One region of the uncultured Bacillus sp. genome, then DNA from elsewhere that is predicted to be linked to it. Evidence: riboswitches for the same ligand, from Rfam matches in the RefSeq annotation. Region 1 holds a riboswitch; the other holds the start of a gene.
The links. A riboswitch is a leader RNA that binds a small molecule or an ion and turns the genes downstream of it on or off. The one in region 1 is predicted to bind lysine.
Positions count from the first base shown of each region.

Region 2: linked by a shared signal. The riboswitch ahead of Q5C82_RS08855 (aspartate kinase) and the one ahead of Q5C82_RS11285 (amino acid permease) in region 1 are both predicted to bind lysine.

Region 1 is NZ_CATYRA010000006.1:50,538-59,191, forward strand. It holds gene modB (molybdate ABC transporter permease subunit) at 1-373, opposite strand, end outside; gene modA (molybdate ABC transporter substrate-binding protein) at 345-1,127, opposite strand; gene Q5C82_RS11265 (substrate-binding domain-containing protein) at 1,237-2,163, shown strand; gene Q5C82_RS11270 (LTA synthase family protein) at 2,190-4,043, opposite strand; gene Q5C82_RS11275 (metal-dependent hydrolase) at 4,143-4,625, opposite strand; gene sspJ (small acid-soluble spore protein SspJ) at 4,794-4,934, shown strand; lysine riboswitch at 5,051-5,230, shown strand; gene Q5C82_RS11285 (amino acid permease) at 5,334-6,743, shown strand; gene Q5C82_RS11290 (iron-hydroxamate ABC transporter substrate-binding protein) at 7,108-8,055, opposite strand; gene Q5C82_RS11295 (iron ABC transporter permease) at 8,260-8,654, shown strand, end outside.
Region 2 is NZ_CATYRA010000004.1:211,966-220,619, reverse strand. It holds gene sdhA (succinate dehydrogenase flavoprotein subunit) at 1-1,708, opposite strand, end outside; gene sdhC (succinate dehydrogenase cytochrome B558) at 1,742-2,350, opposite strand; gene Q5C82_RS08860 (YslB family protein) at 2,642-3,088, shown strand; gene Q5C82_RS08855 (aspartate kinase) at 3,132-4,361, opposite strand; lysine riboswitch at 4,487-4,666, opposite strand; gene uvrC (excinuclease ABC subunit UvrC) at 4,731-6,503, opposite strand; gene trxA (thioredoxin) at 6,639-6,953, opposite strand; gene abfB (alpha-L-arabinofuranosidase AbfB) at 7,281-8,654, opposite strand, start outside.

The DNA of each region.
Region 1 (8,654 bases):
CAAATCCGGTTTTGGCGGATTGATACATGAGCGGAAAGGCTACAACCGCCGAGGCGATCACAGCGGCCCACCAGGTGAAAATGACAGGCTGCTGAAAGACCCACTCGATGGCTTGACCGATGAAACTGTGCTTTCCGAAAATGACGATCAAGATAAAACCGACAACAGTAGGCGGAAGAACGAGCGGAAGCATAAAAAATGTTTCGAGCGCCGTTTTTCCGAAAAATGATGCCCGCGACATCCATGCTCCAGCCAGTGTTCCGAGAATAATGACAACAATTCCGGCAACTGCCGCCACCTGAAAGGAAAGCAAAACAGGTGTGAAAAACTCTGAAGCGCTTATGCTACTCAGCAGTAAAACCATATTTCTCAAATACTTTCATTGCTTCATCAGATTGCAGGTACTCGTAAAATTCCTTCGCTTCCTTACGGTGTTTTGTATCTTTTACAATTCCTAACGGATAGACAATCGGGCTGTGTGTATCTGCTTTTGCCTCGTCAATGATTTTGACCTTTTTTGAGATCAGAGCGTCTGTTTTATAAACAACGCCTGCGTCTACATTGCCTGTTTCAACATAAGAAAGAACTTGGCGAACGTCTTTTCCGTAAACGATCTTATCCTTCACTTTGTCCCATAGAGACAGCTTTGTCAGTGATTCTTTCCCGTAAGCTCCTGCCGGCACAGATTCCGGCGTTCCGAGGGCGATTTTTTCTGAATCAGCCAGATTGCTGAAGCTAGTTACAGGCGAATCACCGTTTTTCGGCACGACCAGCACAATTTCATTGCCGACTAAATCAGTGCTGTCTTTTTTGGCGATATCCCCATCATCCACCAGCTTTTGAAATTTATCCTCAGCAGCTGAGAAGAACAGATCAGCCCCTGCACCTTGAGAAATCTGTTTTTGCAAGGCGCCGGATGAGCCGTAATTATCTTGGATTGTAATGTTTTGATGTTCTTTTTCGTAATTCTTCTGGATTTCCTCAAGTGCATCCTGTGCACTGGCGGCCGCTGAGAGGGTTAACGTTACTTTTTTCTCGCTGTCAGTTGTAGACTGGTTTGCAGAGCAGCCTGCTGCAAGCAGAAAAGCGGTTAAGACTGCTGTTAAAATGGAATACTTTTTAAACATGAGTGCACCCCTTATAATTAGTTATAACTAATTATAACTGATTATGTTTGGTTGTGTGGGTTTTTTTACATTCGATGAAAAGGTATAATAAAATAGGAGAGTGATGATGATGAATGAAAACTCATCCTATACGATAGAAGAAGTTGCAGGTCTGCTGAAGGTATCAAAGCTGACCGTTTATGATTTGATTAAAAAAGGCATGATTTCTGCTTACCGCGTCGGAAGGCAGATGCGTGTGGACGAAGAAGACCTAAAGCAATATAAAACGAATATGAGAATGTCTCAGCCTATTGCTGCAGCCGAAGTGCCGAAACAGATGCAGGAGGCGGAGCCGGATGGCAGACCGAATGTCATGATCAGCGGACAGGACATTTCGATGGATCTGCTCAGTAAGCATTTGGAGAATGCCATTCAGGAGACGCCGCTCCGTAAATACAAAGGAAGCTTAAACAGCCTGATTGATATGTATCAAGGAAAGTGTGACATTGTCAGCCTGCATTTGTATGATGCGGAAACAGGGCAATATAACGCGCCTTATGCAAAACGGATTTTGTCAGGTGAACCGTTTTGTCTGATCAATGTCGTTCTCCGCAAAGCAGGACTGTATGTTCAAAAAGGAAATCCGAAAAACATTCAAAGCTGGGAAGACTTGAAAAGGACCGATATCCGGATCATCAACAGAGAAAGAGGTTCGGGCGCAAGGGTGCTCCTTGATGAGCAGCTTGGCTTGCTTGGTGTGAATCCGGCTGATGTAAAGGGATACGGCGAAATCGTGACCAATCATTACGCTGTCGCTTCACAAGTCTCAAGCGGACAGGCTGACGCGGGAATCGGGGCGCAGCACGCGGCACATATGGGCAGTGTTGATTTTATCCCGCTCATCGAAGAACAATATGATATTGTCGTTATGAAAAAACATGAGCAGCTGCTGAAGGCCGTGAAGGAGATCTTGAATTCTGAGGAATACAAGGCGAATCTGTCTCATTTAAACGGCTATCACACAAAGCTGACTGGTAAAGTAATGTTTGAAACGTAAAAAATCCCTCTATAAAGAGGGATTTTTTATTCATAAAAACGGAGCAGGTCGCCGTTTAAGATTTTATCAGAGAAAGACAGCTCTTCGTTTGCTTTCTCCTTATAAGGGAGGCACGCATTCTGATCTTCCAGCACTTCACCTGTTTTTTGGCTGTAGCACGTGTTTTTCGTGTATACATAGTCGTTCGTAATAAAACTGCCGTTTCTCAGCACGGCGAATGGGTTGCGGTCATCTGACAGCAAATCATTGCCGAATTGAATATCTCCCTTTGTTTCAATGCCTAGCAAATGCATCAGTGTCGGCCTGACGTCGACCTGCCCTCCGGCATCAGAGATGGTTTCCGGCTTATGATCGGTGATTCCCGGGATATGTATGATAAACGGCACTCGCTGGAGCTGAACGTTGTCATACGGCGTGATTTCATCTTTTCCTAAAAACTCAGCCATCGCCTCGTTATGGGCCTCTGAAATGCCGTAATGATCTCCCATAAATACGATCATCGAATTTTCGTATAAGCCTTCGTCCTTCAGCCTTTTGATAAAATGCTTCAATGCCTCATCTTCATAGCGAACCGTTGTCACATAGCGGTTTAGCAGGTCGCTGCTTGAATCGTATTCATCAATCAGCTGATCCTTTTCATCAATCTCAAACGGAAAATGATTCGTTAAGGTGATGAAACTGCTGTAGAACGGCTGCGGCAGGCTTTTCAGCTTTCCGGCTGACTGCTCTAAAAATTCCTTATCCTTTAAGCCCCAGCTTGTTGATGTTCCGGGAGTGACATGGAAGTCATCAACATCAAAAAAGCGGTCAATCCCAAATGAATTGTACATCACATCTCGGTTCCAAAATGTTTTATGGTTGGCGTGAAAGACGGCTGAATAATAATCATGTTGTTTCAGCGATTTGTACATCGTATGAAATTGATGATCGCTTTTCGTGAAAAAGACGGCGCCGCTAAGGGAAGGATATAGCGAGTTCGCGACGATGAATTCTGAATCAGATGTTTTGCCTTGTTCTGTTTGCTGATAGAAATGATCAAAGTAATAGCTTTTTTTGATGAAATCATTCATAAACGGGGTAATTTCTTTTCCATTTACCTTTTCATTCAGAACGAAGCTTTGGGTCGATTCAAGCGTCACAAAGATGACGTTGCGCCCCTTTGCCAGCCCGAATTTGCCTTGGTCAGGCTTGCTGTAATCAGCCTCTGTGTAGTTTTTAATGGCAGTCATGCTGTCTTCATCTGCAAATGCTTTCGCGCTTATATTAACAGTCTGAGAAATCGTATCGTAGATATGGAATTGAAACAGACCGATGCTTTTAACGAGCATTTCGCGGTCAAAGGAATGTGCCAAAAGCTTCGGCTGCTGTACTTCTGCAAGTGCCAGGGTGCATAAAATCATGCCGCAGGAAGCTGCATAGTACCGTTTGATCGTGCGGGATGCGGCTTTTGTCTGCGGGTGTTTCTCTTTTCGGGCAAGCAGCAGAAGAAAGACCAAATCTGCAAATAGGGCGATAAACAGAGGATTGAACAGTTCTTTTACACTGCTGCCCATATCGCTCATGTTACTGGCCTGAAACAAAACCGGGATGGTAATAAAATCGATATAAAAGCCGTAAAAAATCGTGTTGGAAATCAAGATTACAGTCAGAACCAAATTGGCAATCAGCAAAAAGACCCGCTGCTTGTTTTCTTTCAGAAGCAGGCCGATCCCGAATAAAGGAAGGATAAAGCTGAGCGGGTTGATCAGCAACATCAGCTCCTCCAACAGAGAATCGATCTGCAAATCAAAGCCGAGTTTATAGATCGCATACGTTTTGATCCACATGAATACGATCGAAATACATAAAAACCGCTGATTGTGAAAAAAGGTTCCTTTCATTAATATGACTCCTCGCGTTTTCTTAATCATCTGCATGAAATGTTTCTTATGTAAAACCTACTAAAAACAGCCCGTTCAGACAAGTGTCAGCACTCACGTTTAAAACATGCGTCCATGAAACAGCATATAAAAGTAGTAACATGAAGCAATTGTCAGCCCGGCTAACACGAGCTGCTCGGAAAAACTGCCTGTCTTCATATATAATGGGAGCCGCACGCGAATCGTTGAAGGGAATAATAATTTGATTCCGTTCACCGTCCAAGCGTCAAGAATTAAATGGCTCGCCATTCCGATCATCAGTCCGGTTGATATGTTTTTATCTGGAATATATGTGGCTGTGATAAAAAACATGATGAGCAGAAACAGCAGGCTGTGCGTAAAGGTTCGGTGGCCAAAAACGGAGCTGACCACTTTCGATAAAATAGGAAATCTTCTCCCGATTTTGCTTTGCGTGTGGCAGATATCGGGTATCAATGCCCCAACCGCGCCTGAGGCAGCCATAAGCACTGGATCAAATCCATAATAATAAGCCACTGCCGTACAAGAAGCGATGCCTCCCATGATGTGTGTTTTTCCTGTCATTTCCCGCTTCTCCTTTTATCTTTTGCAAAAAATCTCTGAATTACAAATATATCAAGAGAATGTATGTTTGATCAACAGGACTTTGGACGATAAAAAATTTCCCGCATAATTTCTCAAGGAAAAAGGCATCTTAAACATGTACCTATTTTCTATAAAGAGGTGATACGAATGGGTTTCTTTAATAAAGATAAAGGAAAACGTTCTGAAAAAGAAAAAAACGTAATCCAGGGAGCTCTTGAAGATGCCGGTTCAGCTCTAAAAGATGATCCGCTTCAAGAAGCTGTGCAAAAAAAGAAAAATAATCGATAACCACATGCGGATAGGGCTTGGCTCTATCCGTATTTTCCATCTGTTCCCTTTGACAGATCATCCTTTCTTTGATAACCTTCTGGGAGTAACTGAATAATTAAATCCTCACTCTTTCTCAGTGAGGTAGAGGTTGCGCGGATGATGAGTCACACATGCCAGGCTGACAGGAGCTGTTAAACATGTGTAAAAGGCATCAGCGCCGAAGTGTGGAGAAAGCCGATCCTTCTCTATGCTGGGACTGTATCTGAATAAGTGCAGGACTGCCGCGTGCTTTTTCGCGGAGGGCTATCCGGAGATCAAGGGTGTGTGTTTCTTTAAGCATGGACTTTTGTTCAGGCTTTTTTTGCGTTTATATGATCTCGGGGTCTGGTCCGTACAAAGAATCATGGAGGTACTGGAATGGAACAGACGAAAAAATGGGGTTTTTGGTTATTAACGGCGTTTGTCGTTGGAAATATGGTTGGATCAGGAATTTTCTCCTTGCCGAGTTCGCTTGCTACTATCGCAAGTCCGCTTGGCGCTACGTCCGCCTGGCTTTTGACAGGTGCCGGCGTGCTGATGATTGCGCTTGTCTTCGGGCACTTGTCCATTCGCAAGCCCGAACTGACAGCGGGACCGCAAAGTTATGCGAGAGCGCTGTTTTCAGATCCGAAGAAAGGGAACGCTGCCGGATTCACAATGGTGTGGGGCTACTGGGTGGCGAGCTGGATCAGTAACGTGGCGATTATTACAAGTCTTGCCGGTTACTTGACTTCGTTCTTCCCGATCTTAGTTGATAAACGTGTAATGTTTTCGATCGGCGGGCAAGAGGTGACACTCGGCCAATTGCTGACGTTTGCTGTTTGTACGATCTTGTTATGGGGAACGCACACGATTCTTGTTGCAAGCATTAACGGTGCAAGTAAATTAAACTTTATCACAACGTTTTCGAAAGTATTAGGGTTTGTCTTCTTTATCGTTGCCGGATTGTTTGTATTTCAAACGACATTATTCGATCATTTTTATTTTCCAATTCAAGGCGAAAACGGCACAAGCATCGGAATTGGCGGACAGGTTCACAACGCCGCAATTTCTACTCTTTGGGCGTTTGTGGGAATTGAATCAGCTGTTATCCTGTCCGGACGCGCGCGTTCTCAGCGTGATGTAAAACGTGCAACAATTACCGGCTTGCTGATTGCCTTGAGCATTTATATTATTGTGACTTTAATTACGATGGGCGTTCTGCCGCATGATAAACTTGTTGGATCTGAAAAACCGTTCGTTGATGTGCTGTATGCGATTGTCGGGAACGCGGGAAGCGTGATCATGGCGCTATTGGCGATTCTTTGCTTATTCGGAACGATGCTCGGCTGGATTTTGCTTGGCTCTGAGGTTCCTTACCAAGCTGCTAAAGCAGGAGATTTTCCGGCATTCTTTGCGAAAACGAATAAAAAGGGAAGTCCTATTAATGCGCTGATTATTACAAACGTGATGTCACAGGTCTTCATTTTCTCTGTTATTTCCCGGACAATAAGTGACGCATTTACGTTTTTAACAACAGCGGCAACGCTTGCGTACTTAATTCCGTATTTGGTATCAGCGATTTACAGCTTGAAGCTTGTCATCAAAGGTGAAACATATGACCAGCTGAAAGGCTCCCGCGTAAAAGACGGATTGATTGCGATTTTAGCGTGCGCATACTCAGTGTTTGTAATTGTAACAGGCACAGCGGATTTAACGACATTTATTCTCGGCATCGGTTTATTCTTTGTCGGCTTGATCGTTTATCCATTTGTGGTTAAAAAGTTCCAGAAAGAAAAACAAGCATAAACAAAAGACACCTGATTTGCTTTTCAGGTGTCTTTTGTTATCGAAATACAATTTCTCCTGTTAGTAATCCGATCGTTAAAATAGCTGACAGGAAAGCTGAAATAGAGAGAAAAACCTTTGCGGATAATCGCATATGCAAAAAACGTTCTTTCAGTCTCTCCAGTAAGCTAAACAAAACAAGGATTAATATAAATACAAGAAGCACATCAAAAAAAGGTTTTCCGATATAGAGCCTGTTAAAAAAACTGATCGCGATGATCATGCAGCTAAATATAAATTGTGCAAGAAAATATCCGATATGGTTCAAAATGAGCCGCTCCTTTTAATGGATGGAAAAAGAGCCGCAGGCAGGCGGCTCTTTTGTTTATTTTGTTAAGCTTTCCGTAATAAACTTCAGCTGGCCCTCTAATGAAATCGGATCTGTAAAATAGAAGCCAATTGGGTCAATCTTATAGACATGGTCATTTTTAACGGCGCTTAGGTTCTTCCAGATGGAGCTGTCAAAAACGCCGCCATCATCACCGCCTGATTGCCATGGTCCTGCGAAAATATAATCTCCGGCGAAGTCAGGGAGCTTCTCTAATGAAATACTTGTATATCCAGGACCCTGGTCAATGGCTTTTTCTTTTGTCAGCTTTGTAGCCTGCAGGCCGAGATCTTTGTAAATGATGCTTCCGCCTCTTCCGAAATCTTTACCGAATACGTAAATGTCTTTTCCGTTCGTTTGCATAATGGAAATGGTTTTGTCACCGACGGCTTTTTTGATTTTTGTTTTAGCTGCCGCAACTTTTTTATCCCACTTAGCCAGCCATTTTTCCGCTTTATCTTCAGTTCCCGTCATTTTTGCGAATTCTTTCAGCTGTTCGATATTGTCGAGCTTATCGTATTTTACCGCGACAGTCGGCGCGATTTTCTCAAGCTTTTTAATATCAGAGCCTTGCGTTGTCCAGACAATAATCAGGTCAGGATTCAAATCAATGACTTTTTCAACGGACGTGCCGTCTCCGATGTTTGTGACACCGTCGGTTTTTCCTTTGTAGTAAGGGTTTTTAAATACATTCTCAGGCGCACCGACGACGTTGATGCCCAGTGTTTTGAAGTAGCCGTAGTAGCCGTCAGCCATGACAACCACCCGTTTAGGATGTTTAGGAATTTTCACATTTCCGTTTTCAGCCTTGTATGTAATGGTTTCTTCGTCTTTTGAATCAGAGGAAGAGCCTTTGCTTTCTGAGTTATTTCCACAGGCTGCCAGCGCTGCAATCAATAGCAGGGCAAAAAATACAGCTCCGAGTTTCTTATATATATGGGTCATATCTCATACCTTCTTTCTGGAAAATGGGTGATAAAGAGAATCATTATCGATGTGATTATACCATCGCAAGAGCCAGTTGACACGATATTTTTGCAATTATATTCTCATTATTGTTTAAAACGCTCTATTAAATCAGCGGAAAAAAGTGATATACTGGAACAGCAATTGATAATCATTATCAGTATCGGAAAGGAAGTACGGCTGTTGAGTCAAAAGAAAAATAGACAGACCACATCAGAAGAAATCCAATGGACGTCAAGGTCATATAGCGCGATCATTGTCCTTATTGCAGGGATAAGCTTACTATGCCTTGGCGCGCTTTTATCCATATCCCTCGGTGCAGCGGATATTCATTTGCGCACTGTGTGGGACGCCATCTTTCATTTTCAGCCGACAGAGACGTCCCACCAAATTATACACGATCTTCGGCTGCCAAGAACGGCTGCTGCCGCACTTGTCGGCGCATTGCTAGCAGTGTCGGGAGCGATCATGCAGGGGATGACGAGAAACCCTTTGGCAGAGCCTTCGATTATGGGTGTTACATCGGGCTCCGCGTTTGCCGTTTCGCTTGCATTTGCCTTTTTTCCCGGACTTTCTGC
Region 2 (8,654 bases), on a different contig from region 1:
ATACATCAACATCCTGATACTCAAATTCCGGCGCTTCATACGGGCTTACATGTTTAGCCATTGTTGTTTTGAGCCATTCATCATCATTACGTTCAGGATAATCCGGTTTATAATGGGCGCCCCGGCTTTCATTTCGGTTGTATGCGCCAAGGGTAATCACCCTTGCAAGCTGAAGCATGTTCGAGAACTGGCGTGTGAACATTGCCCCCTGGTTGCTCCATTTTGTTGTGTCATTGATGTTGATCTTTTTAAACCGCTCCATTAATTCCTGAATTTTGTCATCCGTTTTCAATAGTTTGTCGTTATGGCGGACAACTGTGACGTTCGCCGTCATCCACTCCCCAAGCTCTTTGTGAAGAACATAGGCATTTTCGGTTCCGTCCATACTCATAATCTCAGCCCATTTTTCTTCTTCTTTTTTAACGTGAGCGTCGAATAAAGATGAAGACATGTCTTCTGCTGAAGATTCTAAGCCGTTTACATATTTCACCGCATTCGGTCCGGCCACCATTCCTCCGTAAATCGCGGAGAGCAGGGAGTTTGCCCCCAAGCGGTTGCCGCCGTGCATAGAGTAATCACATTCCCCGGCTGCAAAGAGTCCCGGGATGTTTGTCATTTGATCGTAATCCACCCATAAACCGCCCATTGAATAATGGACTGCCGGGAAGATTTTCATCGGAAGCTTCCGCGGGTCGTCTCCCATGAATTTCTCATAAATCTCAATGATGCCGCCAAGCTTGATATCAAGCTCTTTCGGATCTTTATGAGACAGATCGAGATATACCATGTTTTCGCCGTTAATGCCGAGCTTCTGGTTGACGCACACATCAAATATTTCGCGTGTCGCTATATCACGCGGCACCAAGTTTCCATAAGCCGGATATTTTTCCTCTAAGAAATACCACGGCTTCCCGTCTTTATATGTCCACACGCGTCCGCCTTCACCGCGCGCTGATTCACTCATCAGTCTTAGTTTGTCATCGCCCGGTATGGCTGTCGGGTGGATTTGAATAAATTCTCCGTTTGCATAATACGCTCCCTGCTGATAAACGATCGACGCAGCAGACCCTGTATTAATCATGGAGTTAGTCGATTTTCCAAAAATGATTCCCGGTCCGCCCGTTGCCATGATGACAGCGTCTGAACGAAAGGATTCAATTTGCATGTTTGTCAGGTTTTGCGCAACAATTCCGCGGCAGGTTCTGTCATCATCTAATACAGCGCCAAGGAATTCCCAGCCTTCGTATTTTGTAACCAGACCCGCAACTTCGTATCTGCGCACTTGCTCGTCCAGTGCGTAAAGCAGCTGCTGTCCCGTCGTCGCACCCGCATAAGCTGTTCTGTGGTGCTGTGTACCCCCGAATCGGCGGAAATCAAGCAGCCCTTCAGGCGTCCGGTTAAACATGACGCCCATCCGGTCTAATAAGTGGATAATAGAAGGCGCCGCTTCACACATCGCTTTAACCGGCGGCTGGTTTGCGAGAAAGTCTCCTCCGTATACAGTGTCATCAAAATGTTCCCACGGAGAGTCACCTTCCCCTTTTGTATTGACCGCTCCGTTTATGCCGCCTTGCGCACAAACCGAATGAGAACGTTTGACAGGAACGATGGAAAACAGCTTAACCGCCATTCCCGATTCCGCTGCTTTAATTGTCGCCATGAGGCCGGCAAGACCCCCGCCGACTACGATAATGCTTGATTGACTCATGATAGCCCCTCTCCCTCTAGTAATCTAGTACTCTTATACAAATGCAAAAATCGCTTTTAAGCCTACGTAAGACAGTGCAACAAAAATGATCAGCGTAACGTATGTCGAAATTCTTTGAGAACGAGGCGTTACCGTGATGCCCCATGTAACAGCGAAAGACCATAAACCGTTCGAGAAGTGGAAAATTGTTGATAAAACACCGACAATGTAAAAGCCAAGCATAGCCGGAGAGCTCAAAATATTCGCCATCATGTCGAAATTGACCTCAGCGCCCATTTGTGCGGCAATACGGGTTTCCCACACGTGCCAGCTCACGAAAATGAGGGTGATGATACCGGTTACACGCTGCAGGACGAAGAGCCAGTTTCTCATATAGCTGTATTGGCCTGCGTTATTTTTTGCAGTAAACGCTATGTACACACCATAAACTGCATGATAAATTAATGGTAAGAAGATAATAAAAATTTCCAAGGCATACCTGAAAGGCAGACTATCCATAAAATGAGCAGCACTATTGAATGCTTCAGCGCCCCTTGCGGCAAACTGGTTGACGACTAAATGCTGAATGAGAAAGATGCCGACCGGTATGACGCCAAGCAAGGAATGCAATCTTCGAAAATAAAACTCTCTGTTCCCAGACATTACTTTACCCCCTGTTTGATAAGTGCGAAATGTGCTAAATCTCTTCCCCCACTTCTTTCAATTGTAAGCACTTTATTAAGATTTATTGACAATTTCATTTTACTCCTCCCTCAAAAGGGCGTCAAGAAAACGCGTACATAAATTATAATTTTCCGAATTGAATAGTTGATTTAAAAATTTTATTTTATCAATATATGTTTCTGTTTAATTTTTCATAAGAATTATAGGATCATTCTGTAATCCTCCCCCCTGTTTGGGCTATAATATACCAAGGAGAGAGGGGAGACAGATATGAAGTCTAAATTTGAAGCATCTATTGACAACCTAAAAGAAATTGAAATGAATGCCTATGCCTACGAACTAATACGAGAGATTGTTCTCCCAGATATGCTTGGCCAAGATTACTCTTCCATGATGTATTGGGCAGGGAAACATCTCGCCCGTAAGTTTCCTCTTGAATCATGGGAGGAATTTCCGGCCTTCTTTGAAGAAGCGGGCTGGGGAACCCTCACCAACGTAAGCGCTAAAAAACAGGAGCTTGAATTTGAACTTGAAGGGCCGATCATTTCCAACCGGCTTAAACATCAGAAAGAGCCATGCTTTCAGCTGGAAGCTGGTTTTATTGCTGAACAAATTCAATTGATGAATGACCAGATTGCTGAATCATATGAACAAGTGAAAAAGAGAGCCGATAAGGTGGTTCTGACTGTGAAATGGGATATGAAAGACCCAGTGTAATCAAAAAGGCGGTGACTGCATAGTCCCGCCTTTTTGATTGTCATTACACAGCTGAAGGATGTTTTGAAAGCTCAAATGCATCGTGCAGCGCTTCGACCGCTTTCACCATGTCATTTTCGCTTACGACTGTTGATACTTTGATTTCAGATGTGCTGACCATTTTGATTAATATGTTTTTTTCCGCCAGTACAGCAAACATTTCAGCCGCTACACCAGGGTTTGAGACCATGCCGGATCCGACAATGGATACTTTGGCCAATTTGCTTTCTGTCTCGATTTTCTCGAATTCAAGCGCGTCTTTATATTCTTCAAGCACCGCAACGGTTTGGTCTGCGTCTTCTGTTTTAACAGAGAAGGAAATTCCGGTCTGATTGTCTCCAGCCTGCGTTTGGATAATGATATCGACGTTAATGTTTCTTTTGGCAAGTGTTGTAAAAATAGTAGACAGGGTTGTCAGGCCGCCAGTCAGCCCATAAATGGTTACCCTTGTGATTTGGTCTTCGAACGCAATGCCTCTGACAATTAAATTTTGCTCCATGGATGATTCCTCCTCAATTAATGTTCCCGCTTCTGTTTCTGTACTTGAACGCACTTCTAAAGGCACTTGGTAATTTTTCGCGAATTCAACAGCTCTCGGATGAAGAACGCCGGCGCCCAAATTGGCAAGCTCAAGCATTTCATCGTATGAGATACCGGCAAGTTTTCTCGCTGATTTCACATAGCGCGGATCGGTAGTAAACACGCCGGGCACGTCCGTGTATATGTCACATTTATCCGCTTTTAATGCGGCAGCCAAAGCAACTGCAGTTGTATCTGAACCGCCCCGGCCCAATGTCGTGATTTCGCAATCCTCTGTCATGCCTTGGAATCCTGCGACAATGACAATTTTTCCTTGCTCAAGCTGGTCTGCTAAAACCGAAGTGTCGATATCTGTGATCCTGGCGTTTCCGTGAACGGCTTCCGTACGGATTCCCGCCTGCCAGCCAGTATAGGACACAGCGTCATAGCCTTTTTCCTGCAGCGCCATTGAAAGCAAGGAAATGGTGACCTGCTCGCCCGTCGCCAGCAGCATATCCATTTCTCGTCTGCTCGGCTGGTCAGAAATTGCTTTTGCAAGGCCGACCAATTCGTCAGTGGATTTCCCCATAGCTGAAACGACAACAACGACTTGATGGCCCTTCTGTTTTTCTGCAATCGCGCGGTTTGCAGCATTTTGAATTTTTTCGACTGAGCCGACGGAAGTACCTCCGAATTTTTGTACAATAAGACCCATGTATGACCACCCTTTACATTTTGGTTCGTGCGGGTGAGGAGAAAGAGCGCTTTGTCCACAATAAAAAAAGCAACGAGAGGAATTGCTCTCATTGCTTACAATTAATCATCATGAATGATTATGAACAACGAGATAGCCCTCCAAGAAAATGATTTCTTGACAGCCTTACATTTATTCAATGCACGGCCAGCAAATAATATCGATGGGGTTTTATTTGCTTCGGCGACGCTCCCCTTTCAGCCTTTTTCACAGAATCCATCTTTCTCCAAAGGCTTACTCTTGAAGTTCGCACCTCTATCTTCACCATATAACACGATCTAACTATGAAATTAGTTCACATTTTATCAGATCTTTTTTAAAAGGACAACATTATTTTTGCAATTTGTCGTAAAGCAGCTGAGCTGCCGCTGCGGGAACACCCGCTTTTTGGATGTCCTCAAGGCTTGCTTCCTTCATTTTTTTAACCGAACCGAAATGCTTTAACAGCATTTTCTTTCTTTTCTCTCCGATACCCGGGATGTCGTCCAATACGGATTGAAACGCGCTTTTTCCGCGGATTTGCCTGTGAAAACTGATCGCAAAACGGTGCACCTCGTCCTGAATGCGCTGCAGGAGGTAAAATTCCTGACTGTTTCGTTCCAAATACACCGTCTCCAGCGGATCTCCGATTAATAAATTTGAAGTTCTGTGTTTTTCGTCTTTGGCTAAACCGGCGATTGGGATATCCAAGCCAAGTTCATTTTCAATGACATCCCTTGCAGCGTTGATCTGCCCTTTTCCTCCGTCAATAATGATCAGATCAGGCAGCGGCAGATTTTCGCGAAGCACTCTCGTATAGCGTCTTCTAACGACCTCTCTCATTGAGCCGTAATCATCCGGTCCCGTAACGGTTTTGATTTTATATTTGCGGTATTCCCTTTTGTTCGGTTTGCCGTCGATAAACACGATCATCGCGGAAACCGGGTTTGTCCCCTGTATGTTTGAGTTATCAAACGCTTCAATTCTGTGCGGAGTATAAATATTCAGTGCTTCACCGAGTTTATGCACAGCCCCGATTGAGCGCTCCTCGTCCCGTTCGATTAAGGAGAATTTTTCTTTCAGCGCGATTTTCGCGTTTTTATGGGCCAGCATAAGCAGTTCTTTTTTCGAGCCTTTTTTTGGCTGGTGGACGTTTGTTTCCAGCAGCTGTTCGATCATGGATTGATCAACGCTGTCCGGAACTAAAATTTCCTTTGGAAGGAAGTGGTTGTTTTTTGAATAGAACTGCCCGATGAACGTAAGAAACTCTTCATCTGCTTCCTGATAGAGCGGGAACATGCTGACATCGCGTTCAATGAGCTTTCCTTGGCGGATAAAAAAGACCTGTACGCACATCCAGCCTTTATCATAAGCGTAAGCGAATACATCACGGTCGACTAAGTCATTCATCGTCATTTTTTGTTTTTCCATCGTTGATTCGATATGGGCAATTTGGTCACGAAGCTCCTTTGCCCGTTCAAATTCAAGATTCTCAGCCGCCTCAAGCATTTTCTCTTCAAGCTCTTTTTTAACGTCGTTATAGCCGCCCTTTAAGAAACGGGTAATGCTCTCAACCAGTTCTCTGTTCGTCTCTTCGGAAATGTCCTTTACGCACGGAGCGAGACATTGGCCCAGATGATAGTAGAGGCACACTCTGTCCGGCAGCTTGGAGCATTTTCTGAGAGGGTACAGACGGTCGAGCAGTTTTTTTGTTTCCCTTGCGGCCTGTACATTCGGGTACGGCCCGAAATAGCGCCCTTTGTCTTTTTTGACATTGCGGGTGACAATCAGCCTTGGGTGGCGTTCATGGGTGAGTTTTATGAAAGGATAGGTTTTGTCGTCTTTCAGCATGACGTTGTATTTCGGATCATGCTTTTTGATCAGGTTCATTTCTAAAATAAGCGCTTCAAGATTGGAGGACGTCACGATATATTCAAAATCCTCGATTTCCGTCACAAGCCTTTGTGTTTTCGCATCATGAGAACCGGTGAAGTAGGAGCGCACTCTGTTTTTCAGCACTTTTGCTTTTCCTACGTAGATCACAGTCTGCTGCCGGTCCTTCATGAGATAACACCCGGGCTGATCGGGAAGGAGGGCGAGTTTTTCTTTCAGTTGTTTGTTCATATGTTACCCTTCCTTAAATTTAGTCCTTTGCTTCCAGTTTAACACGAACAGGTGTTTTTCTCCATGGTTCACGATTAGCGAATAAAAAAAGCGATCCCTCAATTGGAATCGCTCTGGCATGTAAGCAGCCGAAAATTAAAGATGTTTGTTTACAAGCTCTTGAAGCGCTTCTTTCGGTTTGAAGCCGACAGATGTTTCAACAACTTCTCCATCTTTTAAGACAAGAAGTGTCGGGATGCTCATAACGCCGTATTTGCCGGCTGTTTCTTGGTTCTCATCTACATCGATTTTTACGATTTTTAGTTTGTCGCCCATTTCTTGATCCAATTCTTCAAGAACAGGTGCAATCATTTTACAAGGTCCGCACCAAGGTGCCCAGAAATCAGCCAGTACGACGCCTTCGCTTGTTTCAGCTGAGAAAGATTGATCAGTTGCTTTTACGATAGCCATTATTGAATTCCTCCAATTGTGAAATGATGATTTTTAGTATAGCATCTCCCATTCGTTCACGCTATTTAAATGCTTATAAATTATTTTTTCCTGATCACAATCGGTTTACTCATGTTTATCTGGATTGAATGGGCTATGTCACTTTGCATTAAAACACGAATCTGATAATGGCCCCAATGACTACAATCGCCCCGATGATCATTAGAATAGTACGAAGCATAGAATAACATCTCCTCTTCACTGTCATGTACCTTTACCATGCCCTGCCGGAGCTGTTTTAAAACATGAAAAAGAGCGCCGGCATGAAGCTCCGGCGCTCTAGCTCGCTCAAGAATCAGCACGCAGCGTGAGTAAGACGACTGACATTGGCGGGAGTTTTACTTTCAGTTTGTTTTTGTTGAGCGTGTATTGGCTGAAAGATTCCGGTTTGACGTGATGAGGATCGTCAAACGTGTTATGTGCATTCATTTTGTCAGCCGTCAGAATGATTCCGGAATGGTCCGCTGCCTTGTGAAGACCCCTCAGCTCGATCTCAGCCTCCGCTTTGTTTTGGTGATCGATGTTGCAGATCGTGATATTGATATCGCCTTCTGCATGTTTTGAGGCTGAAATACTGATTTGCGGCAGCGTTTCACCCTTCCATTCATAGTCAGCAGACGTTGTTTCAGTGTCTAAAAGAGAGGCGTCCTGGTGTACCTTAAACATCTCAAATACATGGTACGTCGGTGTCAAAAGCATCCGCTCTCCCTCAGTCAAAATCATCGCTTGAAGAACGTTTACGGTTTGGGCGATATTGGTCATTTGCACTCGGCGGCAATGCTGATGGAAAATGTGGAAATGAGAAGCCGCCACCAGTGCATCACGAATGGTGTTTTGCTGATACAGGAAACCAGGGTTCGTGCCTGGCTCAGGATCAAACCACGTGCCCCATTCATCAATAATCAGCCCGACCCGCTGCTCTGGATCGTACCGGTCCATAATCGTGCCGTGTTTTTGAATCAATTCATCGATGTATTTGGCTTTTTTCATCGTAATGAACCATTCATCCTCCGTGAAATCTGTGGCTGATCCTTTGCCTTTCCAGAAATCACCCGGAATCGTGTAATAATGAAGACTCAATCCATCCATCAAGCCAGCGGCTTTTTTCATGAGCACGTCCGTCCAATGAAAATCGTCCACATTTGCGCCGCCTGCAATTTTGTATAGTTCATTCCCGCTGTAATTGCGGACATAGGTTTGAAAACGCCGGTATAGATCTGCGTAGTATTCAGGATGCATGTTGCCGCCGCAGCCCCAGTTTTCATTGCCTACGCCGAAATATGTCAGCTTCCAAGGCTCCTCTCTTCCGTTTTGTTTTCTCCAGTCTGACATCGGCGTGCCTTCTTCAAACGTCATATACTCGATCCATTCCGCCATTTCCTGAACCGTTCCGCTTCCGACATTGCCGCAAATATAAGGCTCGCATTCAAGCAGCTCGCAAAGCATCATAAATTCATGCGTTCCGAATTCATTTGATTCAATTGTACCGCCCCAGTGCGTGTTAAGCATCGTCTTACGGTCACCGACACCATTTGCCCAATGGTATTCGTCCGCAAAACACCCGCCCGGCCACCTGAGGACAGGAATATTCAGCTGTTTGAGCGCTTCCAGCACATCCTTTCGTATTCCGTTTATGTTAGGAATGTTCGAGTCCGTTCCGAC